DNA from 3 places in the Rhodopseudomonas boonkerdii genome. Region 3 is predicted to be linked to each of the others. Evidence: predicted binding sites of a transcription regulator. Region 3 holds the regulator's gene; each other region holds the start of a gene.
The links. The regulator PhoB, encoded in region 3, activates phosphate uptake and scavenging genes when phosphate is short. The targets are predictions, from matches to a motif close to TGTCATNNANCTGTCAT.
Positions count from the first base shown of each region.

Region 1: a site for PhoB is predicted at 7,905-7,921, ahead of E0H22_RS12085 (DUF47 domain-containing protein). Genes of this name have one in related genera too.
Region 2: a site for PhoB is predicted at 4,859-4,875, ahead of E0H22_RS07160 (esterase-like activity of phytase family protein). Genes of this name have one in related genera too.

Region 1 is NZ_CP036537.1:2,601,232-2,611,626, forward strand. Features, by position in the region: gene E0H22_RS12045 (ABC transporter ATP-binding protein) at 1-294, shown strand, start outside; gene E0H22_RS12050 (ABC transporter ATP-binding protein) at 287-1,027, shown strand; gene E0H22_RS12055 (ABC transporter substrate-binding protein) at 1,097-2,320, shown strand; gene E0H22_RS12060 (ABC transporter substrate-binding protein) at 2,362-3,579, shown strand; gene E0H22_RS12065 (branched-chain amino acid ABC transporter permease) at 3,652-4,527, shown strand; gene E0H22_RS12070 (branched-chain amino acid ABC transporter permease) at 4,529-5,548, shown strand; gene mbfA (iron exporter MbfA) at 5,750-6,721, shown strand; gene E0H22_RS12080 (hypothetical protein) at 6,735-7,613, shown strand; gene E0H22_RS12085 (DUF47 domain-containing protein) at 7,978-8,622, shown strand; gene E0H22_RS12090 (inorganic phosphate transporter) at 8,634-9,650, shown strand; gene sugE (quaternary ammonium compound efflux SMR transporter SugE) at 9,795-10,109, opposite strand; gene E0H22_RS12100 (peptide chain release factor 3) at 10,283-10,395, shown strand, end outside.
Region 2 is NZ_CP036537.1:1,528,058-1,538,452, forward strand. Features, by position in the region: gene serA (phosphoglycerate dehydrogenase) at 1-1,448, shown strand, start outside; gene E0H22_RS07155 (methyl-accepting chemotaxis protein) at 1,645-3,324, shown strand; gene E0H22_RS07160 (esterase-like activity of phytase family protein) at 3,428-4,783, opposite strand; gene E0H22_RS07165 (Bug family tripartite tricarboxylate transporter substrate binding protein) at 5,056-5,997, opposite strand; gene E0H22_RS07170 (TonB-dependent siderophore receptor) at 6,391-8,637, shown strand; gene E0H22_RS07175 (PepSY-associated TM helix domain-containing protein) at 8,779-9,921, shown strand; gene E0H22_RS07180 (hypothetical protein) at 9,921-10,127, shown strand; gene E0H22_RS07185 (DUF3551 domain-containing protein) at 10,138-10,395, opposite strand, start outside.
Region 3 is NZ_CP036537.1:640,884-651,278, reverse strand. Features, by position in the region: gene argF (ornithine carbamoyltransferase) at 1-549, opposite strand, end outside; gene E0H22_RS03030 (aspartate aminotransferase family protein) at 549-1,760, opposite strand; gene E0H22_RS03025 (GcrA family cell cycle regulator) at 2,224-2,730, shown strand; gene phoB (phosphate regulon transcriptional regulator PhoB) at 2,941-3,645, opposite strand; gene phoU (phosphate signaling complex protein PhoU) at 3,689-4,399, opposite strand; gene pstB (phosphate ABC transporter ATP-binding protein PstB) at 4,428-5,252, opposite strand; gene pstA (phosphate ABC transporter permease PstA) at 5,249-6,100, opposite strand; gene pstC (phosphate ABC transporter permease subunit PstC) at 6,102-7,100, opposite strand; gene pstS (phosphate ABC transporter substrate-binding protein PstS) at 7,254-8,264, opposite strand; gene E0H22_RS02990 (sensor histidine kinase) at 8,687-9,985, opposite strand; gene E0H22_RS02985 (lysylphosphatidylglycerol synthase domain-containing protein) at 10,053-10,395, opposite strand, start outside.

The DNA of each region.
Region 1 (10,395 bases), 2.0 Mb from region 3:
AAGCGCGCGCTGGAGATCGCCACCACGCTGGCGCTCGATCCGGAAATGATGCTGCTCGACGAGCCGATGGCCGGCATGGGCCACGAGGACATCGACAAGATCGCCGCGCTGATCAAGCGCATCTCGGCGAAATATACCATCCTGATGGTCGAACATAATCTCAGCGTCGTCTCGACGCTGTCGGACAAGATCACCGTTTTGACGCGCGGCAAGATCCTGGCGGAAGGCAACTATGCCGATCTCACCAAGGACGAACGCGTGAAGGAAGCTTACCTGGGAGCCGGACATGGCTGATACACTCGCAGCCGCACCGGCTACTGCATCGACGAAACCGGTTCTCGAAGTCCGCGACCTGCAGGCGTGGTATGGCGAGTCGCACATTCTTCACGGCATCAATTTCGACGTGAAGCCGGGCGAGGTGGTGACGCTGCTCGGTCGCAACGGCGCCGGCAAGACCACGACGCTGAAGTCCATCATGGGCATCATCGGCAAGCGCACCGGTTCGGTGAAGTTCGAAGGTAACGAGATCATCAAGGCCTCGTCGGACAAGATCGCCAAACAGGGGATCGCCTTCTGCCCGGAAGAGCGCGGCATCTTCTCCAGCCTCGACGTGCGCGAGAACCTGATGCTGCCGCCGACCATCCGGCCCGGCGGCCTGTCGGTCGAGCAGATCTTCGAACTGTTTCCAAATCTGAAGGAACGTCTGTCGAGCCAGGGCACGAAGCTGTCCGGCGGTGAACAGCAGATGCTGGCGATCGCCCGCATCCTGCGCACGGGCGCGCGTTTCCTGATGCTGGACGAGCCGACCGAAGGACTGGCTCCCGTCATCATTCAGCAGATCGGCCACACCATCGCACGACTGAAGTCGGAAGGCTTCACCATCCTGCTTGTCGAGCAGAACTTCCGCTGGGCCTCCACGGTTGCCGATCGCTATTACGTGGTCGATCACGGCAAGGTCGTCGATGGCTTCGCCAATTCGGAGCTGTCCGCCAACATGGACAAGCTGCACACCTATCTCGGCGTCTAATTCATAAGAAGCTACGGAGCGAGCCAACGGTCCGAGTGAAATCATGAATATCTCAGGGAGAGAGACACAATGCTGAAGAAGAGGGTTACGTCGTCACTGCTTGCAGCCGCGGCCATTCTGGCCGCGGGTTCAATGGCATCGGCGCAGGACAAGACGGCCAAGATCGGCGTATTGAACGACCAGTCGGGTCTCTATGCCGACATTACCGGGCAGGGTTCGGTGCTCGCTGCCCAGATGGCGATCGAGGATTCCGGCCTCACCGCCAAGGGCTGGAAGCTCGAGGTTCTGGTCGGCGATCACCAGAACAAGCCCGACGTCGGCGTCAATATTTCGCGCCAGTGGTTCGATCGCGACAAGGTCGACGTGATCGTCGACGTACCGACCTCGTCGGTCGGTCTCGCCGTGAGCAACGTGGTCAAGGAGAAGAACGGCGTCTATCTGAACTCCGGTTCGGGCACTTCGGATCTCTCCAACGCGCAGTGCTCGCCGAACACGATTCACTGGGCTTACGACACCTATCAGCTCGCCAACGGCACCGGCACCGCGCTGACCAAGGCCGGCGGCGACACCTGGTTCTTCCTCACTGCGGACTACGCCTTCGGCAGCGCGCTGGAGCGAGACACCACGGCAGCCGTCACCGCCGTCGGCGGCAAGGTGGTCGGCAGCGTGCGGCCGCCGCTCAACACGCCGGACTTCTCGTCCTTCCTGCTGCAGGCGCAGACCTCGAAGGCCAAGGTCATCGGCCTCGCCAATGCCGGCGGCGACACCATCAATTCCATCAAGCAGGCGTCCGAATTCGGCATCGTGAAGGGCGGCCAGAAGCTCGCCGGTCTGTTGATGTTCATCTCGGACGTCCATGCGCTCGGCCTGCCGGTCGCCAATGGCCTGAACCTGACCGAGACCTTCTACTGGGATCTCAACGACGGCACCCGTGGCTTCTCCAAGCGTTTTCAGGAGCGCATGAAGAACAAGAGCATGCCGACCACCGTGCATGCCGGCGTCTATTCGTCGCTGATCCATTACTTCAAGACGCTCGAAGCGATGGGCGGCAATTCGCATGACGGCCTCAAGATCGTCGACAAGATGAAGGCGACGCCGACCGACGATCCACTGTTCGGGAAGGGAACGATCCAGCCCAACGGGCGCAAACTGCATCCCGCCTATCTGTTCGAGGTGAAGAAGCCCGAAGAATCCAAGGGGCCGTGGGATTACTACAAGCTGGTGGCGACGATCCCTGCGGATCAGGCGTTCACGCCGCTTGAGAAGAGCACCTGTCCACTGTTGAAGAAATAGTGCTCCCGGTGCGTGCCGGGAGCAGTCTGAAGAGGAATTGAATGTCTGGAATGATAGCAAGACTGCTGCTCGGCACCGCCATTGCCGCCGCGACCGTGTCTGCGGCCACGGCTCAGGACAAGAACGTCAAGATCGGCGTGCTCACCGACCTTTCGGGCATCTATGCCGATCTTGCCGGGCCGGGCTCGACCCTGGCCGCGCAGATGGCGGTCGAAGACTCCGGCCTCAAGGCCAAGGGCTGGATCATCGACGTGATCTCCGGCGATCACCAGCACAAGCCGGATATCGGCGCCAATCTCGCCCGCCAGTGGTTCGACCGCGAAAAGATGGACATGATCGCCGACGTGCCGAATTCGGGCGTCGCGCTGGCCGTGAACAACGTCGTCAAGGAGAAGAACGGCGTCTACATCAATTCGGGCGGAGGCACCTCGGATCTCACCAACGCCCAGTGCACACCGAACACCATCCACTGGACCTACGACACCTACAATCTCGCTTACGGCACCGGCACCGCGCTGACCAAGGCCGGCGGCGACTCGTGGTTCTTCCTCACCGCCGACTATGCCTTCGGTGCCGCGCTCGAACGTGACACCAGCAATGCGCTGACGGCGGCGGGCGGCAAGGTCGTCGGCAGCGTCAAGCATCCGCTCAACACGTCGGACTTCTCGTCCTTCGTGTTGCAGGCGCAGTCGTCGGGGGCCAAGGTCATCGGCCTCGCCAATGCCGGCGGCGACACCTCGAACACGATCAAGCAGGCGGCCGAGTTCGGCATCACCAAGAACCAGAAGATGGCGGCGCTGCTGCTGTTCCTCACCGACGTCAAGGCGATCGGCCTCGATCTCGCCCAGGGCCTCAACTTCACCGAGACATTCTACTGGGATCTGAACGACGATACCCGCGCCTTCTCGAAGCGCTTCGCGGCGCGTTCGAAGGGGGCGGCTCCGCCGACCATGGTGCATGCGGGCGTCTATTCCGGCACGCTGCATTACCTGAAGGCGCTGGAGGCCCTCGGCGGCAATCCGCATGACGGCGCCAAGGTCGTCGCCAAGATGAAGGAAATGCCGACCGACGATCCACTGTTCGGCAAGGGCTCGATCCAGCCGAACGGCCGCAAGATCCACCCGGCCTATCTGTTCGAGGTCAAAAAGCCCTCGGAATCGAAGGCGCCGTGGGATTACTACAAGCTGGTCGCTACCATTCCGGCCGACCAGGCCTTCACGCCGCTCGACAAGAGCACCTGTTCGCTATTGAAGAAATAACGCGAGCTGCGGCCCGGCGGTATCCGCCGCCGGGTCGTGACTTCTGCTAACAAAACTAGAGTTGAAAGCGCCATGTCGATCAATCTCCAGGCCCTGTCCGCCCAATTGCTGGTCGGGCTCATCAACGGCTCCTTCTACGCCTTGCTGAGTCTCGGTCTCGCCGTGATTTTCGGCATGCTGAACATCATCAATTTCGCCCATGGCGCGCTCTATATGATGGGCGCCTTCGTGGCTTACTTCCTGCTCAATCTGGCAGGCATCGGCTACTGGCCGGCGCTGTTCCTCGCGCCGATCATCGTCGGCATCTTCGGCATGATCCTGGAGCGGACCATGCTGCAATGGATCGCCAATCTCGATCATCTCTACGGCCTGCTGCTGACCTTCGGTCTCGCGCTGATCATCCAGGGCGTGTTCCAGAACTACTTCGGTTCGTCCGGTCTGCCTTACGCCATTCCCGACGCGCTGAAGGGCGGCATGAATCTCGGCTTCATGTTCCTGCCGATCTATCGCGGCTGGGTCGTGGTGTTCTCGCTCATCGTCTGCATCGCCACCTGGTTCCTGATCGAGCGCACGCGTCTCGGCGCCTATCTCCGCGCGGCGACTGAAAACCCGACGCTGGTGCGCGCCTTCGGCATCAACGTGCCGTTGATGATCACGCTGACCTATGGTCTCGGCGTCGGTCTTGCCGCGCTGGCCGGCGTGCTGTCGGCGCCGATCAACCAGGTTCGCCCCCTGATGGGCGCCGATCTCATCATCGTCGTGTTCGCGGTCGTCGTCATCGGCGGCATGGGCTCGATCATGGGATCGATCATCACCGGTTTTACCCTCGGCATCATCGAGGGTCTGACCAAGTATTTCTACCCTGAGGCCTCCAACACCGTCGTCTTCGTGCTGATGGTGCTGGTGCTCCTCGTGAAACCCTCGGGCCTGACGGGACGGACCACCTGATATGACCACCATCACCGACAATTCGATCCCCGTGCAAAGCCGTGGCGTCAAGGACGAGATGATCGCCTTTGTGATCATGACCGTCCTGCTCGCAGCCGTGCCGTTCACCGGCCTGTATCCGTTCTTCGTGATGCAGGCGCTGTGCTTCGCGCTGTTCGCCTGCGCCTTCAACCTGCTGATCGGTTACGGCGGCCTGTTGTCCTTCGGCCATGCGATGTTCATGGGCACCGCGGGCTATGTCACCGCGCATATGGCCAAGGTCGGCACCATCGGCTTCAAGGTGCCTCTGATCGGCGAGTTCATGATCAATATGGGTCCGCTGTCGCCGGAGCTCTCGATCGTGTTCGGCCTCGTCGCGGCCTTCGTGCTCGCCGTCGTCACCGGCCTGATCGCGATCCGCCGTCAGGGCATCTATTTCGCCATGATCACGCTGGCGCTGTCGCAGTTGATCTTTTTCCTCTATCTGCAGACGCCGTTCACCCATGGTGAAGACGGCATCCAGGGCATCCCGCAGGGGATGCTGTTCGGCATCTTCAACCTCTCGAAGCCGATCACGCTGTATTACGTGATCCTCGTGGGCTTCCTGCTTGGCTTCCTGATCATCTTCCGCACCATCAATTCGCCGTTCGGCGAGGTGCTGAAGGCGATCCGCGAAAACGAGCCGCGCGCGATCTCGCTCGGCTACAAGACCGACCAGTACAAGCTGCTCGCCTTCATCCTGTCGGGTACGCTTGCGGGCTTCGCCGGCGCGCTGAAAGTGTTCGTGGCGCAGAACGCCTCGCTCACCGACGTGCACTGGACCATGTCGGGTGAAGTCGTGCTGATCACGCTGGTGGGCGGCCTTGCCACGCTCTACGGCCCGGTGGTCGGCGCCTTCGTGATCATCGCCATGCAGCAATATCTCGCCGGCTTCGGTCAGTGGGTGACGGTGATCCAGGGCGTGATCTTCGTGGTCTGCGTGCTCACCTTCCGCCGTGGCATCATCGGCGAGATCGGCCACCTCTTCAAACGCTCGCTGTAAGGGCAGGGCGGATACCATCGACCAGCGCAACGCCGCCGCAAGGCGGCGTTTTGCGTTGGTGGGAGGGCGTCGATGAGGCGGCAACACCGCTGCACTCCATTGCCCAGCAGACAATATGCGCGGAAGGAGGAGGTCCGCGCTTGACCTGCCCTCTGCGACCGAATATCGCATTTAGAATTATTCTAATCTGCGTGGGTCCCCATGAAGCCTTTTTCCGCACTTTCCGAGCGTGAGGTATTGGCGGTAGCCATCTCCGCCGAGGAGGAAGACAGCCGCATCTATGCGACATTCGCGGAGGACCTTCAGGAACGCTACCCGGACACCGCCCGCATATTCGAAGCCATGGCGGAGCAGGAGCGCGGGCATCGCCACCGGCTGCTCGATCTCTACGAAAAACGCTTCGGTCCGAACCTCCCTCCGATCCGGCGCGAGGACGTGAAGGGTTTTCTCAAGCGCCGCCCCGTCTGGCTGACCAAGAACCTGTCGCTGGACGTCATTCGCCGCGAGGTGGAGACGATGGAACTGCAGGCGCAGCGGTTCTACATCCGCGCGGCAGAGCAGGCGAGCGATGTCGGTCTGCGCCGTTTGCTCGCGGATCTCGCCGAGGAGGAAAGGGATCACGAGCAATATGCTGCCAGGATCACCACCGACATCCTGAACGCTAGTGCGCGGTCTGCCGAGGATGCGACGCAGCGGCGGATTTTCGTTCTTCAATATGTCCAACCCGGGCTGGCCGGGCTGATGGACGGATCGGTCTCGACGCTTGCGCCATTATTTGCGGCGGCATTCGCGACGCACAACAACTGGCAGACTTTTCTCGTCGGCCTTGCCGCATCGATCGGCGCCGGCATCAGCATGGGCTTTGCCGAGGCGCTCTCAGACGACGGTTCGCTCACGGGGCGCGGTTCACCATGGCTTCGAGGTTTTGTTTGCGGCCTGATGACGACCGTCGGCGGACTTGGACACAGCGTGCCGTATCTCGTCCCCGACAACTGGGCGAATGCGTTCTGGATCGCGACGGCCATCGCGGGGGTCGTGGTCTTCTTCGAACTGTGGGCCATCGCCTTCATTCGGGCGCGATATATGGACACGCCGTTTCTTCAGGCGGTTTTCCAGATCGTCCTTGGCGGCGCCATCGTCCTTGCGGTTGGCATTCTCATCGGAGCGGCATAGCCAGGTGGCAGCTATGGTGAACGCTATCTTGTCTCGAGGTCGTGTGTCATGGCTGGCGGCAGCATGTCTCTTCGTCACGAACGCCGGGCCGGCAAAAGCCGTAGACGAAATCCAAGTCTATAACGGCAGCATTGCCGAGATCGGTCAGCTCACGATCCAGCAGCATCTCAATTACGTCGCTCTGGGCAGCAAGACGCCGCCCTTCGCAGGCGGCATTCCATCCAACCGAAGCCTCAACGGCACCCCGGAATTCGCTTACGGCGTCACGGATTGGTGGGAGGTCGGCCTGTATCTTCCATTCTCGATCCAGGACCAGCGCTTCTACTCGGATGCCTTCAAGGTGCGCTCCCTCTTCGTGTCACCGAATGCCGACAAGCGAAACTTTTTCTACGGCATCAATTTCGAACTCAGCCACGAGACACCCGCATTTGCGCAGACGCGATGGGGCATGGAAATCCGACCGATCATAGGCGTGCGCAATGCCGGCTACGAACTTATCGTCAATCCAATCGTGGATATCGGCTTCGGCCAATCCGGCGAGGCGACCTTTACGCCGGCGGCACGCGTCGCTCGCCGCCTCACCGACGACCTGTCTTTCGGTGTCGAGTACTATTCCGATCTGGGGCGTATCGGCAGTTTCGATACTTTGAGCAATCAACAGCATACGATGTTTGCTGTAACGGACTTCAAGGTAAACGAGGTCGGTGTCAATTTTGGCATCGGCTACGGATTGACGCCGGCATCCGATCGCTGGGTCGTGAAGGCCATCATCGGCTACGCCTTGCCTGTGGAGGGTGGCGGCAGGACGGGTGGGGATGCTCCAGGAGCCGCACTGAAAAATCCTCTTGCGCATGCCAATCAGTCGTCGCTCCGGACCGTTCCACGTCCGTGACTATCGGCAGCGGAAAACCGCGGCGTTTTTTGCGTTTCGGCTCCGCCGTGGGGCGGATGAGCCAACGGGTCGCGCGAAGCGCGCCCGATGATAAAACTCCGCATCATCCGCCGGCCGATGCAAGATGCGAAGAACGGCGGATTACGGCTGCGCCTCATCCGCCTACGGCCGCCAATGTTCTCGCATTTTCGCGAAGTCATTGTGTCACCTCATAAAAATCCGCACGCACAATTCGGTGGATGACCCCGCACGGGTGCCCCGGCGATTGCCCCCACCTCCCGGATGTGATTTATGACGGTTTCGTGACAACGGGCCGCCGGGCGGTTCCGGTCGCGCCTCCCGTCCTGATTTCTAGGTGCCCCCGATGCTGCGCTTGTTCCGATCCTTTCTGCCGCGGGAGGAGCGGTTTTTCGACCTGTTCGCCCAGCATTCGCGTGCGGTGAGCGAGGGCGCCAGGGCGCTGGCGGGGATGCTGGAAGGCGGCGAGGAGACGCCGGTCTATTGCCAGCGCGTCAACCAGTTCGAGAACGATGCCGATAACATCACCCGCGAGGTGCTGACGGCCGTTCGCCGCAGCTTCATCACCCCGTTCGATCGCATCGACATCAAGAACCTGATCGGCGCGATGGACGACAGCATCGACCAGATGCAGCAGACCGCCAAGGCCGTGATGCTGTTCGAGGTGCGCCAGTTCGAGCCGCCGATGCGCGAGATCGGCACGCTGCTGGTGCAATGCGCCGAACTCATCGGCAAGGCCGTGCCGCTGATGGACAAGATCGGCGACAATCTCGGTCTGCTCACCGCGCTCACCGAGGAGATCGGCAAGCTCGAAGGCCGCGTCGACGACCTGCACGACATCGGGCTGAAGGAGCTGTTCCTCAAACATCGCGACGCCAACACCATGGATTTCGTGGTCGGCGCCGAGATCTACAAGCATCTCGAAAAGGTGGCGGATCGTTTCGACGACGTCGCCAACGAGATCAGCAGCATCGTCATCGAGCAAGTGTAAGGGCAGGGCCAGTGGACGCCACGCTCGCACTCCCGGTGCTGATCGGCCTGATCGCCGTCGCGCTGCTGTTCGATTTTCTCAACGGCCTGCACGATGCGGCGAATTCGATCGCGACCATCGTCTCGACACGCGTGCTGCGCCCGCAATATGCGGTGTTCTGGGCGGCGTTCTTCAACTTCATCGCGTTCATGGTGTTCGGCCTGCATGTCGCCAACACCATCGGCACCGGCATCGTCGATCCCGGCATCATCGATGCGCAGGTGATCTTTGCGGCGCTGGTCGGCGCCATCGTGTGGAATGTGGTTACTTGGGCGCTCGGCATTCCCTCCAGCTCCTCGCATGCGCTGATCGGCGGGCTGTTGGGGGCTGGCCTCGCCAAGGCCGGTCTGTCGGCTGCGGTGTGGAGCGGCGTGATCAAGACGCTGCTTGCGATCGTGCTCTCGCCGCTGATCGGTTTCCTGCTGGCGCTGCTGCTGGTGGCCATCGTGTCGTGGGCTTCGGTGCGCTCGACGCCCTTTGCGGTGGACCGCGCTTTTCGCGTGCTGCAGTTCGTCTCGGCCTCGCTCTATTCGCTCGGCCATGGCGGCAACGACGCCCAGAAGACCATGGGCATCATCGCGGTGTTGCTCTATTCGCAGGGCTATCTCGGCAGCGAGTTTTCGGTACCGTTCTGGGTCGTGATCTCGTGCCAGGCGGCGATGGCGCTGGGCACCCTGATGGGCGGCTGGCGCATCGTCCGCACCATGGGGCTGCGCATCACCAAGCTGAATCCGATGCAGGGCTTTTGCGCCGAGACCGGCGGCGCGGCGACCCTGTTCGCGGCCACCTTCATGGGCGTGCCGGTGTCCACCACCCACACCATCACCGGCGCCATTGTCGGCGTCGGCGCCGCACGGCGCGTCTCGGCCGTGCGCTGGAACGTGGCGAGTTCGATCGTCTACGCCTGGGTAATCACCATCCCCGCCGCCGCCATCGTCGCCGCGGCGACATGGTGGGCGGTGAAGCTGCTGCATCTGAGTTTTATCTAGCTCCATCCCTCATCCTGAGGAGTGCGCGCAGCGCACGTCTCGAAGGATGGCAACAAGCTCGGGAGCCAGGCCATCTCATGGTTCGAGACGCGGCCTGCGGCCGCTCCTCACCATGAGGGCGGGAGTGGGGGCAGGAGCAGGAGCTCAGCTCACCAGCTTGAGCCCTGCGATCCCCGCCACGATCAGTCCGATGCAGGCGATCCGCGCCACCGTGGCGGGATCGCCGAACAGATAGATCCCCAGCGCCGCGGTGCCGACCGCGCCGATGCCGGTCCACACCGCATAGGCGGTTCCCATCGGCAATTCCTTCAGCGCCAGCGCCAGCATGCCGACCGACGCGGCCATGCTGGTCAGCGTCAGGACGGAGGGAACGAGTTTTGTGAAGCCTTCGGTATATTTGAGCCCCACGGCCCAGCCGACCTCGAGCAGACCGGCAACGAAAAGAATAGCCCAGGCCATGGGAAGACCCCCTGAAACAGGCAGGGCCGTTCCCTGCGCATGATGGATTGATTTGGAGGTCGTCCTCGCCCGGTCTATATGGGTGCCAAGCATGGGCATCGCAACGCGGCCGAAGGTCGCCACATCCGGCAAAAGCCCTTGATCACCAGCATTTTACCTGCCACAGCCCCATCATGTCCGACATTGCAGCCCTCTCCAATTCCGAAGCGTCGCCGCTTGCCCTCGAGGTTGCCCGCCGCCGCACCTTCGCGATCATCTCGCATCCTGACGCCGGCAAGACCACGCT
Region 2 (10,395 bases), 890 kb from region 3:
ATGGGCTCGCCATCCGTTCGGCGACCAAGGCCACCGCAAAGATCATCGAAAAGGCGACGCGCCTGAAGGTGATCGGCCGCGCCGGAATCGGTGTCGACAATGTCGAGATCCCCGCGGCCACGGCCAAGGGCATCATCGTCATGAACACGCCGTTCGGCAATTCGATCACGACGGCCGAACATGCCATCACGCTGATGCTTTCGCTCGCGCGCGAGATCCCGCAGGCCGATGCCTCCACGCAGGCCGGCAAGTGGGAGAAGAACCGCTTCATGGGCGTCGAGATCACCGGCAAGACGCTCGGAGTGATCGGTTGCGGCAATATCGGCGCCATCGCCGCCGATCGTGCGCTTGGCCTGAAGATGAAGGTGATCGCTTTCGACCCCTTCCTGTCGCCGGAGCGTGCAAGGGACATCGGCGTCGAGAAGGTGGAACTCGACGAACTGTTCAAGCGCGCGGATTTCATCACGCTGCACACGCCGCTCACCGAGAAGACGAAGAACATCATCGACGCCGCGGCGATCGCCAAGATGAAGAAGGGCGTCCGCATCATCAACTGCGCCCGTGGCGGCCTGGTCGATGAGCAGGCGCTGGTCGATGCGCTCAACAGCGGGCAGGTCGCTGGCGCCGCTTTCGACGTATTCGTCGAGGAGCCTGCCACCAAGAATGTGCTGTTCGGCCATCCCAATGTGATCTGCACCCCGCATCTCGGTGCGTCCACCAACGAAGCGCAGGAGAATGTCGCACTGCAGGTCGCCGAGCAGATGTCGGACTATCTGCTCTCCGGCGCGATCTCCAACGCGATCAATTTCCCTTCGATCACCGCGGAAGAAGCGCCGAAGCTGAAGCCGTTCATCGAGCTGGCCGAAAAGCTGGGCTCTTTCGCCGGCCAGCTCACCGACAGCGATATCGCCAAGGTGACCATCACCTATGAAGGCGCCGTGGCCGAGATGAAGATCAAGGCGCTGACCTCGGCTGCGCTGTCCGGCCTGCTGCGGCCGATGCTGGGTGACGTCAATGTCGTATCGGCGCCAAGCGTGGCGTCGGCCCGTGGTATGGTCGTCGATGAAGTCGTCCGTGCCGCGCAGAGCGATTATGAAAGCCTGATCAGCATTGCCGTGACCACCGAGAAGCAGGAACGCGCCGTGTCCGGCACGGTCTATGCCGACGGCAAGCCGCGCCTTGTCGACATCAAGGGCATCCGCGTCGATGCCGAATTCGGCAAGTCGATGATCTACATCACCAATGAGGACAAGCCTGGCTTTATCGGCGCCTTCGCCTCGCTCTTGGGGGATGCGAAGATCAACATCGCTACCTTCCATCTCGGCCGGCAGGCCCTGGGCGGCGACGCCATCGCGCTGGTGGAAGTCGATGGGCAGGTGCCGGCCGAAGTGTTGGCCAAGGTCCAGGCCCTGCCGCAGGTGAAGCAGGCGAAAACGCTCGCTTTCTAAGCGCTTCCTGACGGAGTGACGGCTTCCGGAATCCCCGCCCGCAAGGCGGGGATTTCGTGTTTTACGGGCAATTTTGCTCCGAGACCGGCACGGAGAAGCCACGCCGCCGGCAGGGGGTAAGGATTTGGGAACACTACCCGGATACGTTTGATCCAGGAATCAACGGCAGCAGCCGTGTGCCTGGGGGAATGAAGCCGTGAAGCTCGCCAATATCCGTATCACCTACAAGCTGGTCGTCCTGGTGGCTGTCACCGTGATCGGCCTCTGCGCCTCCGGCATTTTCGCAGCTCAGATGATGAAGCGCGAGATGCTTGATGCACGCATGCTGCAGCTGAAATCGATCGTCGAGATCGGGATGAATGTCGCTGCAGACATCCAGAAGGATGTTGCTGCTGGCAAGCTGACCAAGGAGGCCGCTGCGGCCGAACTGGTGCGCCGTATCGAGCCGATGACCTACGATAACGGCAATTACCTCTTCATCTACACGATGGATGGCGAGGTTGTGCATTTGCCGGGCTTCAAGCCGGGCTCGAACCGGATCGATGTGAAGGTCAACGGCGTGGCCATCACGCGTGAATTTCGCGATGGTGTCGCCGCCAAGGGGTCGCATGTCCTGACCTATGAATTCCAGAAACCGAATGAGACGGTGCCGTCACGCAAGATGGGCTATGCGGCAGCGCTTCCCGGCTGGAACATGTTCATTGCCACCGGCGCCTATCTCGACGATCTCGATGCGCATCTGAAGCCGATCATCTGGGCCATCGGCCTTGCAATGCTCGCTATCGCTGCCGTTGCCAGCGCGATCGCATGGCTGATCGGCCGCAGCATTACGGGGCCGCTCGGCCAGCTTGGCGCACGTATGGAAACGCTTGCCAAGGGCGAACTCGATTCAGACATTCCCGGTGTCGGCCGCCGCGACGAAGTCGGTACCATGGCCAAGGCCGTTCAGGTGTTCAAGGATAACGCCTTGCGCATTCGCTCGCTGGAACAAGTCGAGGCGGAGGCCCAGGGGCGTATTGCCGCCGAGCGCCGCGCCGCGATGGAAGCCATGGCGACCGATTTCGAACGCAGCGTCACAGGCATCGTACGCTCGGTCTCCACGGCGGCCGTCGGCATGCAGAGCACCGCGCAGTCGATGACGACGACGGCCAGCGACGCCAGCTCGCGCGCGGCCACCGTCAGCGCCGCGTCGATGCGCTCGTCCGACAATGTCAGCACAGTCGCTTCGGCGGCCGAAGAACTGTCGGCATCGGTGAGCGAAGTGCTGCGCCAGGTCTCGGCATCCAGTGAAATCGCCAACAAGGCGGTGAGCGATGCCGAGCGTACCAATGCAACCGTTCAGATCCTGTCGAGCGGCGCCGAGAAGATCGGTGAAGTGGTGCAGTTGATCCACAGCATCGCATCGCAGACCAATCTACTGGCGCTCAACGCCACCATCGAGGCTGCACGTGCCGGTGAGTCCGGTCGCGGTTTTGCGGTGGTCGCTTCCGAAGTCAAGGCGCTTGCCAGCCAGACTGCCAAGGCGACCGAGGAAATCTCCGCACAGGTTGCCGCCATGCAGGCCTCGACTAGCGAAGCTGTCGCCTCGATCGGCGCGATCACCGGCACCATCGCGCAGATGAGCCAGATCACCAACACAATCTCGGTGGCAGTGGAGCAGCAGGGTGCGGCGACACAGGAAATCGCGCGCAATATCCAGTCCGTGTCCGCGGGCGCGAGCGAGATCAGCAATCACATCGGTGGCGTCAGCAGTGCGGCCGAAGCGACCGGTTCCGCCGCCTCGCAGGTGCTGTCGAATGCACGGGAGCTGGAGAGCCAGTCGGGCATGCTGCGCACGGCAGTGGATAACTTCCTCGCCAAGGTGCGTGCAGCGTAGCCCGCCTTCTCTCCCGCTGCGGCTGCGTCGGGGACACGTCGGAAAAGAAAAGCCCTTCCTTGCGGAAGGGCTTTTGCGTTTCAGGCGCTCGCGCGAGACCGGCTTACTTCGCCTTCAGGAAATCCGCGACTTCGAGCAGGACGAACTCGTTGTCGTCCGCCTTGTTCGGGTCGCGGCTGGAGGAGAACGGCAGGTTGTTGTCGTTGCCGACGATAATGTGCGTGGCATCGACCTGATCGACATTCTCGATGGTGAAGAAGGGGAAGGCCAGCACGCCGTCATTCAGCGGCTTCCTGGCCAGCTTGTTGGGGTCCTGGATCTTCAGCAGGTCGATGAAACCAATCTTGCGGACCGGCTTGCCGACATTGGCGTCATTCATCTCGATCTTGTAGACGCGCTTCAGCTTCGGCAGATCCGGAAAGCAGTCATTGCCGCGCTTGCCGTCGGCGCAGGCCTTGTCCTTGGTACCTTCGCCGTCGTCACGCTCGATGATCAGGCCGTTGTCGGCCGTGATCATGTTGAAGTCGCCAATGGCGTTGCCGTTGGTCTCGAACACATAATACCAGAAGCGGCCGGTGAACTTCTGTGCAGCGACGTCGAATTCGAGGATGCGCGCGGCTTCCTTGCCATCGACCTTCTCCCAGTCCTTCTTATCGGCATCCCAGATCGGGCCTTCGAGCAGGCCATACAGGAACTTGCCGTCCTTTGAGGAAGCGAGGCCTTCATAGCCCTTGGAGCGGCGCAGGTTGACGTTGGTGTAGCTCGCGCCCGGCGCACCCGGCGTTGCCACCTGCCAATGATCGGGCGAGCGAACCGGCTTGCCATCGGCCACGGTCTCGAACACGTCGAGGACCTTTCCGGTCTTGTCGGCCTTGATGATGTAAGGGCCGAATTCTTCGCCGATCCAGAAATTGTCGCCAATGATCTGGAAACCCTCGGTATCCACGTCGGCGCCGGTCAGGTAGCGCTTGGCGGTATCCTCATGGACAATACGGAAGGGCACCTTCTTGTCGGGGTCATGCAGGAAGACGGTTTCCTGTCTCTCGATCTTGCCGCTCTTCCAGTCGATCTTGTGACGGTTGAGATAGATCATGTAGTCCGGCGAATTGGCGCGGGAGCCGGCACCGTTATCGGTCAGCACCCAGAACGAGCCATCGGGCATGGTCTTGATGCCGGAATGTCCCTGCAGCGGCTGGCCCTTCATGGGTAGCGCGATGCCGGTGTCACGTTCCTTCGACTTGCCCATCACGCTGCCGAGCTTCTCGACGCGCTTGCCGGTGGTGTATTTGCCGGACGTCTTCAGATCATTCGGCGCATCGGTGGGTGCCTCGATGGTCGAATCGGCTGGCAATACGGCATGGCCGGCGAGTTTGGCGGGGAATTCGCCTTCCGACTGCGCGAAAGCCGCGGAAGTGAGCATCATGAGGGAAGCGACGGAACAGAGCAAAGTGCTGCGCATGGATTGTCTCCTGAGAGGGGTGGGGACCACGCGCGGTGTTCTGAAGAGGTGCGATTACGATGCCCTGACAGTTCCATGAAGGAGAGATGACAGCGGGGGAAATCCCTGCGACATGCGGTCGCCATGGCTACGGGTTGGCGACCGTTCGCGTCGGAGGCGCGCAGCTTGCTCTCGCTTGTTCCGGAGATACGACGGCGCAGTTCATGGATGCGCCGCCGTTCAAGTTCCTGGGATTGTGAGCGCAGATAGCCCGGATCGTGCGAAAACTCGCGCTACTGTTTCTCGATCCCGGCTTCCTCGATGAGCTTCTTCCACACGACCAGTTGCTCCTTGAGGAAGGCATCGAACTCTTCCGGTGTGCCGGAGAACGCTTCCATGCCGCGACCGGCAAGCTCCTTCTGAATATCGGGACGTTCGACGATCTTGCGGATTTCGGTGTTGAGCTTGACGACGATGTCCTTCGGCAGATTGGCTGGCCCGAGATAACCTTGCCATGAGGTGACGTCGAAACCTTTGACGCCGGCTTCGTCCATGGTCGGCAGGTCGGGCATGATCTTGGAGCGATACTTGGTCGTCACCGCCAGTGCTTTGAGCGATTTGGCATTCACATGGGGCAGGCCGGTCGGCACGTCCGTAAACATCATGCTGACGCGGCCGGCGATGACGTCCGTCATGGCTGGCGGCGAGCTCTTGTAGGGAACATGCAGCAGGTCGAGGCCGGCGAGCCGGGCAAAGGTCGCGCCCGAGACGATCGCGGACGAGCTGCCGCTGGCGTAGCTGTATTTGCCGGGATCTTTCTTGGCGAGCGCGATGAGCTCTTCCACCGAATTGGCCGGAATTTCCGGATTGATCACCAGCATGAAGGGCAGGTCGCCGGTGCGTGCGATCGGCGTGAAATCCTTGATGGGATCGTAGTTCATGTTCTTGAGCAGATACGGATTGGCGGAATGCGTCGTGTTCGTGGTCACGAACAGCGTGTAGCCATCGGCCGGCGCGCGGGCGACAAAGCTGGCGGCGATCGAGCCATTGGCTCCGGCCTTGTTGTCGATCACGGTCGTCACATTCAGCGCAGTGCCGAGTTCCTTGGCGATCAGGCGTGTCGTGGTGTCGGTGCCGCTGCCGGCGGCAAAGGGCAAGACCAACGTGATCGGCCGGTTCGGGTAGGCCGCGCTTTGCGCCACTGCGCCGGTCGGGGGCATGGTGATTGCGCCCATCAGCGTCGCGGCAATCGTTGCGCTGCAAAACACGCGAAGTCCGGTCATATGCTTCCTCTCCTCACATCGGCCTTGTCGGCCATCATTGTTGCCGGCAACCTATCCGAGCTTGCGGAGGGGAGGAAGCAGAAAGCAGCGATTGCAGTTGTGGGGAATGCCCGTCTTGGGCGGCGACATCGCCGGCCACAAAGTGCGGCGCTTGGGTCACAGCCTCGTCCATTGTGACGATTTTGGAGCGGTTCTATTGGCCTATACACGCATGGCCGCCTAACCCCAATGCTCGGGATTCAGCTGATCTGCGACCGCTGCGGTTGGCAGGGACGATGGGGGATCAACTTGAATATCATTGGTTTGTTGCGGCTCGCATTGTTGTCGTCCGCCGGTGCGCTCAGCATGCTGCCTTTCGACTCGGCAATGGCGCAATCGAGCGCCGCCCGGGACGGCGCACAGAACCTGCCGCCCGTGGTGGTGAACCCGCCAGCTCAGCGTCGCCGCACAGCGACAGTTCAGCGCGCACCGCGCGCCGCCCGCACCGCGGTCGCGCCGCGCCCGGTGGCGCAGCCGCCACGCAGCAATGTGTTCGTGGAAAGCCCGCGCGGGCCGATTCAGGGCTATGTCGCCAATCGTTCATCGACAGGCACCAAGACGAATACGCCGATCAACGAGACGCCGCAGGCGATCTCGGTGATCGGCGCCGAGCAGATCCGCGATCAGAAGCCCAACAAGCTCGACGAAGTCCTGCGTTACGCGCCCGGCGTCGCGGCCGGCACCTTCGGCGCGGATTTCCGTAACGACTGGTTCCTAATCCGTGGCTTTAAGTCCGACGACAACAGCGTGTTCGTGGACGGGTTGCAGCTTTTCTACACGTCCTATGCAAGCTGGAAACTACAGCCCTTCAACATGGAGCGCGTGGAAATTCTGCGCGGACCATCCGCAATACTGTATGGCGGTTCCAGCCCGAGTGGCCTGGTCAACGTCGTCAGCAAGATGCCGCAGGCCGAGCCGATCCGCTATATCGAGACCGGCGTCGACAATTACGGCAACGCCTATTTCGGCTTCGACATCAACACGCCGATCAAGCTGGCGCCGGGCAATGGCGAGCTCTATACGCGCTTCGTCGGTCAGGTGCAGAATGGCGGTACCCAGACCGACTTCACGCCCAACAACAATTACTTCATCGCTCCGTCGGTCACATGGAAGCCAGATGCCGACACCAAACTGACGATTCTCGGCTCTGCCTCGTATAACGAAACGCGCCCTGCGAACTTCCTGCCCTATGTTGGCACAGTGACAAATGCGCCGTTCGGTCGTATCTCGACGAATTTCTATGGCGGTGATCCGAGCACGGACTCTTTCAAGCGCGAGCAGGAAATGCTCGGCTACCAGTTCGAGCGTAATCTGTCTGACAACGTCACCTTCCGCCAGAATGCGCGTTACGCACATGTCGACGTAAACTATGCCGCGCTCACCATCGGCAGCCTTGCCGCGCCGTTCAGCAGCTATGCCAATATCAACACGGGGGATCTGTTCCGATACGGCTTCGCTACCCGCGGCATTGCGGATCAGGCCAATCTCGACAGCCAGGTCGAATATCGGTTCACCACCGGCGTCCTCAGCCATACGGCTCTGTTTGGCCTCGACCTGAAGCACTACACGATCAGCGATACGCAGGGGCTGGCTGCCGGCTATCCGAATATCAATGCTGTGAATCCATCCTACGCGACACCGCTGGCACCGATCCGCACTGCGGCCGGTTTCAGCAATTACCGGGATGGTACGCAGACGCAAAACCAGATCGGGGTTTATCTCCAGGACCAGATCAAGCTCGATCGTCTCACATTGGTTCTCAGTGGTCGTAACGATTGGGTTGCTGCCAGCCGTTACGACACCGCTTTCGGTGCTGTCAGCCAGAGCCGCGATGACAGCAAGTTCAGCGGCCGTGTCGGCCTGATCTACAATTTCGACAGCGGCCTCGCGCCTTATGTGTCTTATGCGACCAGTTACAATCCTATCGTCGGTACGAACTCGGCGAACCAGCTGCTGCTGCCTGAGACGGGCGAGCAAACCGAAATTGGTGTGAAGTACCAGCCGTTCGGATTCGATGGGCATTTCGGCATCGCGTTGTTCGACCTGAAGCGCAAGAATGTCGTGACGACCGACCCGAATTTCCCATTACTGCCTCTGCAGACGGGCGAGGTGACGTCGCGCGGTATCGAATTGGAGGCTGTCGCCAATCTGGCGCCTGGCTTCAAGGTGGTCGGTTCGTTCACCAACTACAACCTCTTCACAAGCTACGACGCCAATTCAGCGCTTATAGGGTTGGTGCCGACGAACACGCCGCGGCAGCTGGCATCTGGTTGGGCCGACTATACCTTCCAGGATGGCATTCTGCGTGGCTTCGGCTTCGGAGGTGGCGTGCGCTATGTCGGTGCGTCGTTCGCCGATCAGGCCAACACGCTTGTTGTGCCGTCGCGCGTGCTCGCCGACCTCGCAGTACACTACGATTACCAGAATTGGCGTTTTGCCGTGAACGCAGCCAACGTCACGGATGAAATCTATGTCGCAAATTGCTCGAGCGCATTCGCCTGCTTCTATGGCGATCGCCGCCGCATCACCGGCAGCATCGGCTACAAGTGGTAATCTGACCGACGCAGGCAGACACGGTGGGATGTCCGGTGTCGAATATCCCGCTGTTGCCGCATTGGATCGGGTTGCCTCATGTCGTTTTCGTCACCGCCGGAGACGACCTCGCGTGGCGGCGTCGATTGAAGGAGCGATCCGTTGAAAGCACGTACGGCCCGCATCTGGTCGGTGATTCACACTTGGACCAGTCTGATCTCCACGGTGTTTCTGCTGCTGCTCTGCCTCACCGGGCTGCCACTGATCTTTCACCACGAAATCGATGATGCGCTTGGCTATTCGCCAAAGATGGACGCGCGGGCGCCGGGTGCTTCCAAGCTCAGCCTTGACGCCATCAGCGCTGCGGCGCTGGCCGATCATCCCGGCAATGTCATGCTCTATATGGGGTGGGACAAGGACGAGCCCTGGATGGTTTCGACATTCACCAACAAGACGGTGACCTCCGATCCGCAGACGACGGTGGTGAAAGCCTTCGACGCCTATACGGCCAGGCCCGTCGGCTTGCTCGGCACCGGACCGATGCTGGTGATGCTGCGGTTGCATACCGATATGTATCTCGGTCTGCCCGGCAAATGGTTCATGGGTCTGATGGGCTTTGTATTCATGGTGGCCATCGTGTCCGGCCTCGTGCTGTACTGGCCCTTCACCCGGCGGCTGGATTTCGCGGCGATCCGCAAGCAGAAGTCGCGCCGGATCTGGTGGCTCGACTGGCACAATCTGCTGGGGGTCATCACCGTCGTCTGGGCGCTGGTCGTGGGCGGTACCGGCGTTCTGAATGCTTATGCCGAGCTCCTGCTCGGTGTCTGGCAGCGCAATGAACTCACGGCCATCGCCGCGCCCTATGCCGGCCAGCCCACGCCGGCGAAGCTGGCTTCGCTCGACACCGTGCTCGGCAATGCCATGAAAGCGACGCCCGGCATGGAACCCGCCTTCGTGGCGTTCCCGGGGACGCCATTCACGTCGACGCATCACTTTGCAGTCTTCCTGCGCGGTGATACGCCGCTGACATCGCGTATGGTGAAGCCGGTGCTGCTCGACGGCGAGACCGGAGCAGTTTCCAGCACCAGCGACCTGCCGATCTATCTGAAGGCGGTGCTGGTTTCCCAGCCTCTGCATTTTGGCGATTACGGCGGCATGCCGCTCAAGATCATCTGGGCGTTGCTGACGGTGTTCACGATCATCGTGCTCGGCAGCGGTCTCTATCTCTATATCGCGCGCCGCCGCAAACAAGGGCGGCAGCCACGCGCTGTTGCTGAGGCATCGATCGTGGCGGAGGCCTCGTGATGAACGATCCGACGTTCTCACAAGCTCGCCGTGCCAAACGACCGCAATGGCTGCGCGTTTTCGGCGTGCCAATCGTGATCGGCGTGCTCTCGCTTGCTGGTCTTCTGTCGGCGCTGCTCGCAGGCGATCCCGGCCGCTATTTCTCCTGGTTCGGCGTCGGCTTGCCGGTCGCCATCGCCGCCTGGACCTATTGGCGAAATTCGTAGGCGGGAGCGTTCACCAGCGCGGATTCCAGCCGTTATTGTTCCAACCGCCGTTCCAGTCATTTTGCTGCTCGCGATACTGCCGCCCCTTCCGGCGCGGTTCGCGCTGCTCGCCGAAAGCCAGCACCGGATTTTGCATGCAGTCCCCGCGCTGGCCGCTGACGGTCGCCATGCATTGGGCGTAGGACGTGAACGTGCAGCTGGGATTGAAGCCCGAGGCCGAAGTGCGCGAGCACCATGGATATTCGCGGGCCTCGGCCGATGTCACGCC
Region 3 (10,395 bases):
GTTGAGCTTGAACTGGAAGCGCTCGGCGGCATGGGCCCAGGACATCAGCACATTGTTGTCGTCGCCGACCCAGGCCACAGTACGGCCCTTGATGGAACCGCGATGCTCCTCGTAGGTCATCACATCGGCCATCACCTGGCACGGATGCGAGAAACGCGTCAGGCCGTTGATGACGGGCACGGTGGCGTTGTTCGCCAGCTCCATCAACGCGTCATGATTGAGGATGCGGATCATGATGATGTCGACGAAGCGCGACAGCACGCGCGCCGTGTCGGCAATCGTCTCGCCGCGGCCGAGCTGCATTTCGGCACCGGTGAGCATGACGACTTCGCCGCCGAGTTGACGCATGCCGACCTCGAAAGACACACGCGTGCGCGTCGAGGGCTTTTCAAAGATCATCGCGAGCGTCTTGTTCTTCAGCGGGCGATCGGGATCTGCACCATTGCTCTTCAACCTCGCCTTCATGGCACCGGCTGCGTTGAGAATGTTGCGGAGTTCGTTGGCCGGGACAGCCGTGAGATCGAGGAAGTGCCGTGGAGTCGTGCTCATCACACGGCTCCCTTTGCGAGCACGACGCAGGCCTGCTCCAGGCGCTGCACGGCTTCGTCGATATCGGACTCGGTCACGATCAGCGGCGGCAGGAAGCGCACGACATTGTCGCCCGCGCCCACGGTGAGCAGCTTGGCATCGCGCAGCGCACCGACGAGGTCAGCAGCAGGCACCACGGCCTTGAGGCCGACCAGCATGCCTTCGCCGCGCACTTCTGACAGCACAGTAGGATAACGATCCACCACGCCGGCGAGTTTCTGTTTCAGCAACAGCGCCATCTTCGTCACCTGATCGAAGAAACCGGGCTTCAGCATCACATCGAGCACGGAGTTCGCCGCCGCGACGGCGAGCGGATTGCCGCCGAAGGTGGAGCCATGCGAGCCCGGCGCCATGCCTTCAGCCGCAGCGGCGGTGACAAGGCAAGCACCTATCGGGAAACCGCCACCGAGTGCTTTGGCCAGCGACATCACATCCGGCGTCACGCCAAGACGCTGGTAGGCGAACAGCGTGCCGGTGCGGCCCATGCCGGTCTGCACCTCGTCGAAGATCAAAAGGATGCCATTCTTGTCGCACAGCTCGCGCAGCGCCTTGAAGAACACATTGGACGCAGCCCGCACGCCGCCTTCGCCCTGCAGCGGCTCGATGAGGATGCCGGCGGTCTCCGGACCGATCACCGCCTTCACCGCATCGAGATCGCCAAGCGGCACCTGGTCGAAGCCTTCCAGCGGTTTCCCGTAGCCTTCGAGATACTTGGCGGCGCCGGTCGCGGCGAGCGTGCCGAGCGTGCGGCCGTGGAACGCGCCTTCAAAGGTGATGATGCGCGTGCGCTCGGGATGCCCCTTGGAGAAATGATAGTGCCGCGTCACTTTCAACGCGCACTCCATCGCTTCCGCACCCGAATTGGCGAAGAACACGAAATCAGCGAACGAATTTTCGCAAAGCCGCGCGGCGAGGCGCTCACCATCCGGGCTCTTGAACAGGTTCGACATGTGCCACAATTTGGTGGCCTGCTCCTGCAGCGCTGCGACCATATGCGGATGCGCGTGACCGAGCGAATTGACCGCAACACCGCTGGTAAAATCGAGATAGCGCTCGCCGGTCGTCGAGATCAGCCAGGCCCCCTCACCGCGCTCGAACGCCACATCTGCGCGCGCGAAGACAGGCAGAAGGTGAGCCTGAGAAATTTGCGAGGATGGTGCGTTGCTGGTCATAACGGTTCCGATCAATCAGCCTGTGGCCCCCACCGATGTCGGGCACTATCGATGACAACAGTGCGACACGGGGCAGCGGACCCTCAAAACGAAACGTGCCGCCCTTCTCGGGCGGCACGCGCGCGATATTCTATGGGGGCCACCCGGGGTGTCAACCGCGCATAGTGGCTTTCAAGCCACCCCGGGGCGCACAAAAAGCCGCTTTTTCTGCTTGGTTGACACAAAGCATGTGGATGTGACTCGGCCGACTCTTGCGCGTGAGTCGCGGCATCATGTAGTTTTTGGCTTGTCGGATACGACATCTCGTGCGGCAGTAGACCCTTATACACTATCGGTACGGCGTAAGGCCGGAAGCAGTCATGCATCCGGTGAGCGCTAAGGGATTCTGACAGCGAGGTTTTTGACGATTTCAAGTCGCAGCGTCGGAGCCGATCCGGCCCGACGCCTACGAAGGGATTTGGCGATGACGGTAATCACTTGGACCGACGATCGCGTCGAACAGCTGAAGAAACTCTGGGAGGGCGGCCTTTCCGCCAGCCAGATTGCAGCGGAACTCGGTAACGTCACCCGTAACGCCGTGATCGGCAAGGTGCATCGGCTCGGCCTGTCCGGCCGCGCCAAGAGCCCTTCGTCCGCCGCGCCGCGCCCGCGCAAGCCGCGACCGGCCCAAATGGTGCGAATGCCGCGCCCCGTGGCCCGTGGCAACACTGCGCTGGCGCACAACTACGACGTCGAGATGGAGCCGGATCCGATCGCGGTCGACAATGTGATCCCGATCAGCCAACGCCTGCAGCTCGTCGAACTCAGCGACGCCACCTGCCACTGGCCGGTCGGCGATCCGGCCAGTTCCGATTTCTATTTCTGCGGCGGCAAGGCCGTGGCGGGCGCTCCTTACTGCGCGCACCATTCGCGCATCGCCTATCAGCCGGCAGCGGATCGCCGTCGCACTGCACCGAAGCCGCCGCGGTAAGCGAAAGAGTAATGAGCTAACAAAAATGCCCGGCGACGAGCCGGGCATTTTTCGTATTTTGCTATCGGGAAGAGCCATCATCTCCGCCCTCATAGTGAGGAGGCGCGCAGCGCCGTCTCGAACCATGAGTTGTGGGCGTTCCGTATCCATCCTTCGAGACGCGGCCTACGGCCGCTCCTCTGGATGAGGGCGAACCGTATGGAAGCAGAGTTACTCCGCCGCCTTGTCGAAACGATCATCGAGCGCATAGCCGGCGCCGCGAACGGTGCGGATCGGATCGGGCTCGCCGGCCGGATTGAGCAGCTTGCGCAGACGACCGATGTGAACGTCGACCGTGCGCTCATCGATATAGATGTCGCGGCCCCAGACACTGTCGAGCAGCTGTTCGCGGCTGAACACGCGGCCGGGATGCTCGAGGAAGAACTCAAGCAGCCGATATTCGGTCGGACCAAGATCGATCGGACGCGACGCACGGACGACCCGGCGCTTGTCGCGGTCGAGTTCGATATCGCCGAAGGCAAGTACGGTGGCAAGACGTTCCGGTGCCGCACGACGCAAGAGACCCTTCACACGGGCCAGCAACTCCGGGACGGAGAATGGCTTGACGATGTAATCGTCCGCGCCGGTGGCGAGGCCACGAACGCGCTCGCTCTCCTCACCGCGGGCGGTGAGCATGATGATCGGCAGCGCCTTGGTTTCCGGCCGCGCCCGCAAGCGACGGCAGAGTTCGATGCCGGACAACCCCGGCAGCATCCAGTCGAGGACCACGAGGTCCGGTACGCGCTCTTTCAAGCGGGTGTCGGCATCGTCGCCGCGGGCAACCGTCTCGACATCGTAACCTTCGGCGTCGAGATTGTAGCGCAGCAGTGTGGTCAGAGCTTCCTCGTCTTCCACTACCAGAATGCGCGCGTTCATATGGCTCGTTCCTATCTTTCGTTCAGGGACGTCGCGGCGAGCCTCAGCTCGCCGGTGTCGCAAAGTTGGTCATGTCGCCCTTCGGACGCTTGTCGACCATCTGCTGACCTTCGATCATGTAGAATACGGTCTCGGCGATATTGGTCGCGTGATCGCCAATCCGTTCGATGTTCTTGGCGCAGAACATCAGATGGATGCAGAACGAAATGTTGCGCGGATCTTCCATCATGTAAGTGAGAAGCTCGCGGAATAGCGACGTACAGATCGCGTCGATTTCCTCATCGCCCTTCCATACGCTCATCGCTGCCGGCAGGTCATGCGCGGCATAGGCGTCAAGCACCGCCTTGACCTGGGTATTCACCAGATCGGTCATATGCTCGAGGCCGCGGATCAGCTTCAGCGGGTGGAAATCGCTATCCAGCGCATTGACACGCTTGCCGATATTCTTGCTGAGATCGCCGATGCGCTCGAGATCCGTGGCAACGCGAAGCGCGCCGACGATCTCGCGCAGGTCCACCGCCATCGGCTGACGCTTGGCGATGGTGAGAACGGCACGCTCTTCGATCATCCGTTGCAGCTGGTCGATTTCCGCGTCGGTCGCCACCACGCGCGCGCCCAGGGCTACGTCACGGCGGATCAGGGCGTCGACGGATTCGACGATTTGACGCTCGGCGAGGCCTCCCATCTCGGCGACGAGACGGGTCAGTTCTTGAAGATCGTCGTCGAAGGCCTTAGTCGTATGTTCAAAAGCCATAGCTCAATCCTCTCGCGAGTTGATCGCGTCAGCCGAAACGGCCGGTGATGTAATCCTGAGTGCGGCGGTCGCTCGGCGAGGTGAAGATCTTGTTGGTCTGATCGAATTCGACCAGCTCACCGAGATACATGAAGGCGGTGGTGTCGGAGACGCGCGCCGCCTGCTGCATGTTATGGGTCACAATGGCGATCGTGTACTGATCCTTGAGTTCGTCGATCAGTTCTTCGACCTTGGCGGTCGAGATCGGATCGAGCGCCGAGCAAGGTTCGTCGAACAGGATCACTTCCGGACGCACCGCGATGGTGCGCGCGATGCACAGACGCTGCTGCTGGCCGCCCGACAGGCTGAGGCCCGAGGCGTTCAGCTTGTCCTTGACCTCGTTCCAGAGCGCACCGCCACGCAGCGCCTTCTCGACGCGTACATCCATCTCCGCCTTGGAAATCTTCTCATACAGGCGGATACCGAAGGCGATGTTTTCATAGATCGTCATCGGGAACGGGGTCGGCTTCTGGAACACCATGCCGATACGGGCGCGCAGCAGGTTGAGATCGAGCTTCGGATCCAGAATGTTCTGGCTGTCCAGCATGACCTGGCCTTCCGCGCGCTGCCCCGGATAGAGGTCATACATGCGGTTGAAAATGCGCAACAACGTGGACTTGCCGCAGCCCGACGGCCCGATGAAGGCGGTGACGCGGTTGGTGGCGAGATTCAGGTTGATCTTCTTCAGGGCGTGGTGTTCGCCGTAGTAGAAATTCAGATCGCGCACGCTGACCTTGGGACGCGCATCGGTCTGCGGCATGAGCGACGGCATCGAGACGCCGGGATTGCCGGCGGAAAGAGAGAGATCACTCATTTTGCTTTCCTCTCGGCGCCGAGAATGCGCGCGCCAATGTTCAGGGCAAGGACGGTCAGGGTGATGATCAGCGCACCGCTCCAGGCGAGCTGCTTCCAGTATTCGTAGGGGCTCTGGACGAAGTTGTTGATGGTCACCGGCAGGTTGGCCATCGTGCGTGAGAGATCCAGGCTGAAGAACTGGTTGCTCAAGGCAGTGAACAGCAGCGGCGCGGTTTCACCAGCGACGCGGGCAGTCGCCAGCAGCACGCCGGTGATAAGGCCGGCACGTGCCGCACGATAGGCGATCCGCTTGATCACCAGCGAGCGCGGCAGCCCAAGCGCCGAAGCCGCTTCGCGCAGCGGGTTGGGCACGAGACCGAGCATGTCCTCGGTGGTGCGGACCACGACCGGGATCACGATCACGGCAAGCGCCAGCGCGCCTGCGATGGCCGAGAAACCCCGCATCGGCACCACCACCGCGCCATAGATGAACAGGCCGATGATGATCGAGGGCGCCGACAGCAACACGTCGTTGATGAAACGGATCACCGAGGTGAGCTTGTCGTGCTTGCCATATTCCGCGAGGTAGGTACCAGCGAACAGACCAAGCGGCGCACCGATGCCGACGCCGATCACGGTCATGATGACCGAACCGACGATCGCGTTGAGCAGGCCGCCCTCGGTCGAACCGGGAGGCGGCGTGTTCTGGGTGAAGATCTGGACGCTGAGGCCCGCGATACCATTATAGAAAAGCGTGAACAGAATCAGAGCCAGCCAGGTAACGCCGAACACAGCGGCACCCAGGCAGAGAATGCGAACGATCTTGTCGTTGCGACGCCGCGAAACGTAAATCGGATTGAGGCTCATGTTACTTACCAGCCTTCTTTTCGAGGCGCAGCAGCATCAGCCGAGCAGCTGAGAGCACCAGGAAGGTGAGGATGAACAGCAGCAGGCCGAGCAGGATCAAGCCGGACTGATGCAAGCCATCGGATTCCGCGAATTCCGAGGCGATGGCCGCGGAGATCGTCGTGCCGGGACCGAACAACGAGCCGGTGATACGGAACGAGTTACCGATGATGAAGGTCACCGCCATTGTCTCACCGAGTGCACGGCCGAGCGCCAGCATGACGCCACCGATCACGCCGACGCGGGTATAGGGGATGACGACATTGCGGACGACTTCCCAGGTGGTGCAGCCGACGCCGTAAGCCGCCTCCTTCAGCACCGGCGGCACCGTCTTGAATACATCGACCGAGATCGAGGTAATGAAGGGCAGCACCATGATGGCAAGGATCAGCGAAGCATTGAACAGCGAGAGATAGGACGGCGGACCGGCGAAGATAGTGCCAAGCACTGGTACGCCTTCGAAGGTCGCGATCATGAAGGGCTGAAAATGATTGGCCAGGAACGGGCCAAGCACGAAGAAGCCCCACATGCCGTAAATGATCGAGGGAATGCCGGCGAGCAGTTCGACGGCCATGCCGATCGGGCGACGCAGCCACTGCGGGCACAATTCGGTAAGGAAGATAGCGATGCCGATGCCGACCGGGATGGCGATCGCCATGGCGATCACCGAGGTGACAAGCGTACCGTAGATCGGGCCGAGCGCGCCGAGCACTGGCGGATCTGCGGACGGCGCCCAGCGCTGCGTGAACAGAAAGGAAAAGCCGAACTCCTTGAGCGCCGGCCATGCGCCGGCAATCAACGACAGGATGATACCGCCGAGAATGAACAGAACCGAGAGCGCTGAAATGCGCGTCAGCCAATAGAAAACCTGGTCGCCGGTCTTGAATGCATTGAGCGCCTTGGCGCGATCATACGGTCCAGCGGCGTCCATCGAAGAGCTCTGTACGGCCATATCTGCCACGCCCAGTCCCCTAAGTTACTACCTGATACCCGAAACATGACACCCTGAATGGGCCTGCCAGGGCGCGAAGTCCGATCAAGAAAAGAGACGAAATAAATCAATTGGAAAGAAGCGGAGGAGAGATGCCCCTCTCCTCCGCCGAAGAGCCACAGCTTAGCTCTTGATGTCCGAAGACCAGGTCTTCTCGATCAGCTTGACGACCGAGTCCGGCATCGGGATGTAATCGAGTTCTTCGGCGGCCTTGCCGCCCTTCTCGAACGACCACTTAAAGAACTTCAGCGCTTCAGCCGACGCCGCCTTGTCGGTCGGGGTCTTGTGCATGAGAATGAAGGTCGCAGCGGTGATCGGCCACGAAGCATCGCCCGGCTGATCGGTCAGGATCACGTAGTAACCTGGAGCCTTGGCCCAGTCAGCATTGGAAGCAGCAGCCTGGAAGGCGGCGACGGTCGGCTGCACCGGCTTGCCAGCCTTGTTGATCAGACCGGCATAGGTCAGCTTGTTCTGCTTGGCATAGGCGTATTCGACGTAACCGATGGCGTTCTTGGTCTGGCCAACGTTGCCGGCAACGCCTTCGTTGCCCTTGGCGCCAACGCCGACCGGCCATTCGACCGCGGTGCCGGTGCCGACCTTGGACTTCCAGTCAGCCGAAGCCTTCGAGAGATAGTCCGTGAAGTTGAAGGTGGTGCCCGAACCGTCCGAACGACGAACGACGGTGATATCGGCCGAGGGCAGCTTCAGCTTCGAATTCAGCTTGGCGATCGCGGCATCGTCCCACTTCTTGATCTTGCCGAGATAAATGTCGGCGAGAACTTCGCCAGAGAGAACGAGTTCACCCGACTTGATACCTTCGAGGTTCACGACCGGAACGATCGCGCCCATCACCATCGGCCACTGAACCAGGCCGTCCTTCTCGAGCTGCTCAGCCTTGAGCGGCGCGTCGGTAGCGCCGAAGGTCACGGTCTTGGCCTGGATTTGCTTGATGCCGGCGCCCGAACCGATTGACTGATAATTCAGACCGTTGCCGGTTTCTTTCTTATAGGCGTCGGCCCACTTCGAATAGACCGGGAACGGAAAGGTCGCGCCGGCACCAGTGATGTCGGCGGCGAAGGCCGAGGTCGAGGCGGCCACGAGGCCCGCAGCGACGATCGCTTTGAGGAATTTCATGGGTATCTCCAATTTGCCGTGAGCGATGCACAGATGCGCCCGATTGCGCTCACTCCGCCCATGTAGGTGCGGTCGGTTGACCTTTTATGATAGTTGGATGACAGTTGGATGACTACGACAAGCCATTGATAATATTAACGTTCGTCGGATTTTTATACCGCCGTCCGCATTAGAAACGAGGTTTTTGCGCCCGATCATGACAAAGCTTGCGCGCGGCAACAGACCGGGCTTCAACGGTTAACAATATGTTTCCATGGGAAGAATCCGGTATTCCTGAGAACGACGCTCAGGGCACGCGAACATGGCATGGTGACGCCATGTCGCATGGGCTAGGGCCGCGAAAATCGGCGTAAAAAGGCACGCAGATTTCCCCTTCCAGCCAACATAAAGCACAGGCGGAGAGCCGTGCTGCAGCGAGACCGTCAGGCGTCTGGATTCACCGGCTTCGCTTCCGGAAGCGCCGCGGTGAACGTCGCTCCATTCTTCGGCACACTCTCGATCAGCAGGCGACCGCGGTGACGATTCAGGATGTGCTTTACGAGGGACAGGCCGAGCCCGGTGCCGCCCTGGGCGCGGCTGTCGCCGACATCCACCCGGTAGAAGCGCTCGGTCAGTCGGGGAAGATGCTCCGGCGCAATGCCAGGACCGAAATCACGCACCGCAATGCGGACTTCGGAAGCGCCGTCGGTGGTCGAGGCATGCGCCAGGGTGACCTCCACGCGACCGCCGGACGCGCCATATTTCAGGGCGTTTTCGATCAGGTTCTCGAACAGCCGCAGCAATTCTTCGCGATCGCCGGCGACCGTCACCGGGCCCTCGGGCAGATGCATCTCGATCTTCACGCCGCGCTCGGTGGCCATCAACTCCAGACTGTCACCGACCTGACGAATGATCGGCAGGATGTCTATCAGTGTGTCGGGGCGGACATGGGCAGAGAGTTCGACGCGCGAGAGCGACAGCAGATCGTCGATCAGGCGCGCCATCCGGGTGGCCTGGGTGTGCATGATGCCCAGGAAGCGCTCGCGGGCCCGCGGGTCATCCTTGGCAGGGCCCTGCAGCGTATCGATAAAGCCGGACAGCGCAGCCAGCGGCGTCCGCAGTTCATGACTGGCATTGGCGACGAAATCGGCGCGCATTTCCTCGACGCGGCGGATCGGCGTCTGATCGTGAAAGGTCATCAGCATGCAGGTATCGCTGCCGCCGAAGGCGGTGGGGACAGACACCGGCGTGATCACGAGATCCATCCAGCGGTCGACGGGCACATGATCGACATAGGAGGTGCGGCGCGGCTCGGTATTGGCGATCGCCTCGCGCAGCGCGCTGATGATTTCCGGCGAGCGTAGCGCGAATTGCGCCAGCTCGCCCTTGCGCAGCGCCGGCGCCAACTGGGCGGCGGCGGCGTTGAGATGTATCACGCGGCCAGCACGATCGAGCAGCACGGCAGGGTCCGGAATGCCGCCAACCACCGCACGTACCGCGGGCTGTTCGACCGGATTGATCAGCGCCTCATCGCGCTTCATGTCGCTGTCATGCAGGCGCCAGGGCACCAGCGCAGCTCCGGCGATGCAAGCAAAGACGATTCCGGCGCGCAGCGGCGTCAACTCGCCAAAGAACACCAGGGCGGCAAGCGCCAGCGCTGCAACCAGCAGGATGATCGCAGCGTGCCGCAACCGGTCCGGCCAGGGGGAAAACATCGATGGAGGGGAAGCTTCGATGGCCATCTGGGCAATATCTCTTTCAGCAGCGCCTCGTTTGGCAGCGTCATCCGACTGCAGGCGCTCGCTCATGTCAGGTGGTCGAACCGCCATGATCATTCAACGTTCGACCGACAGCTGACGGAGCTTCGGCTGCGACCGGCTGCAGCTTTTTTGATCGCGCACCGACAATAAGCTCACGAAACGTCAGGAGCATGACTGAAATAAAGAACGGAGAAAGGTAATAAAGCACCCGGAACAGCAGCATTCCGGCCAGCAATTGCTCCTGGTCCATCATTTCCAGACCAACCAGCATCGCGGCATCGAACACGCCGAGGCCACCCGGCGAATGGCTGGCAAAGCCGAGCAACGTCGCCGCGACGAACACCACCGCCACCGTAACAAAATCCACGCCGGGCGTGGCTGGCACGAGCATG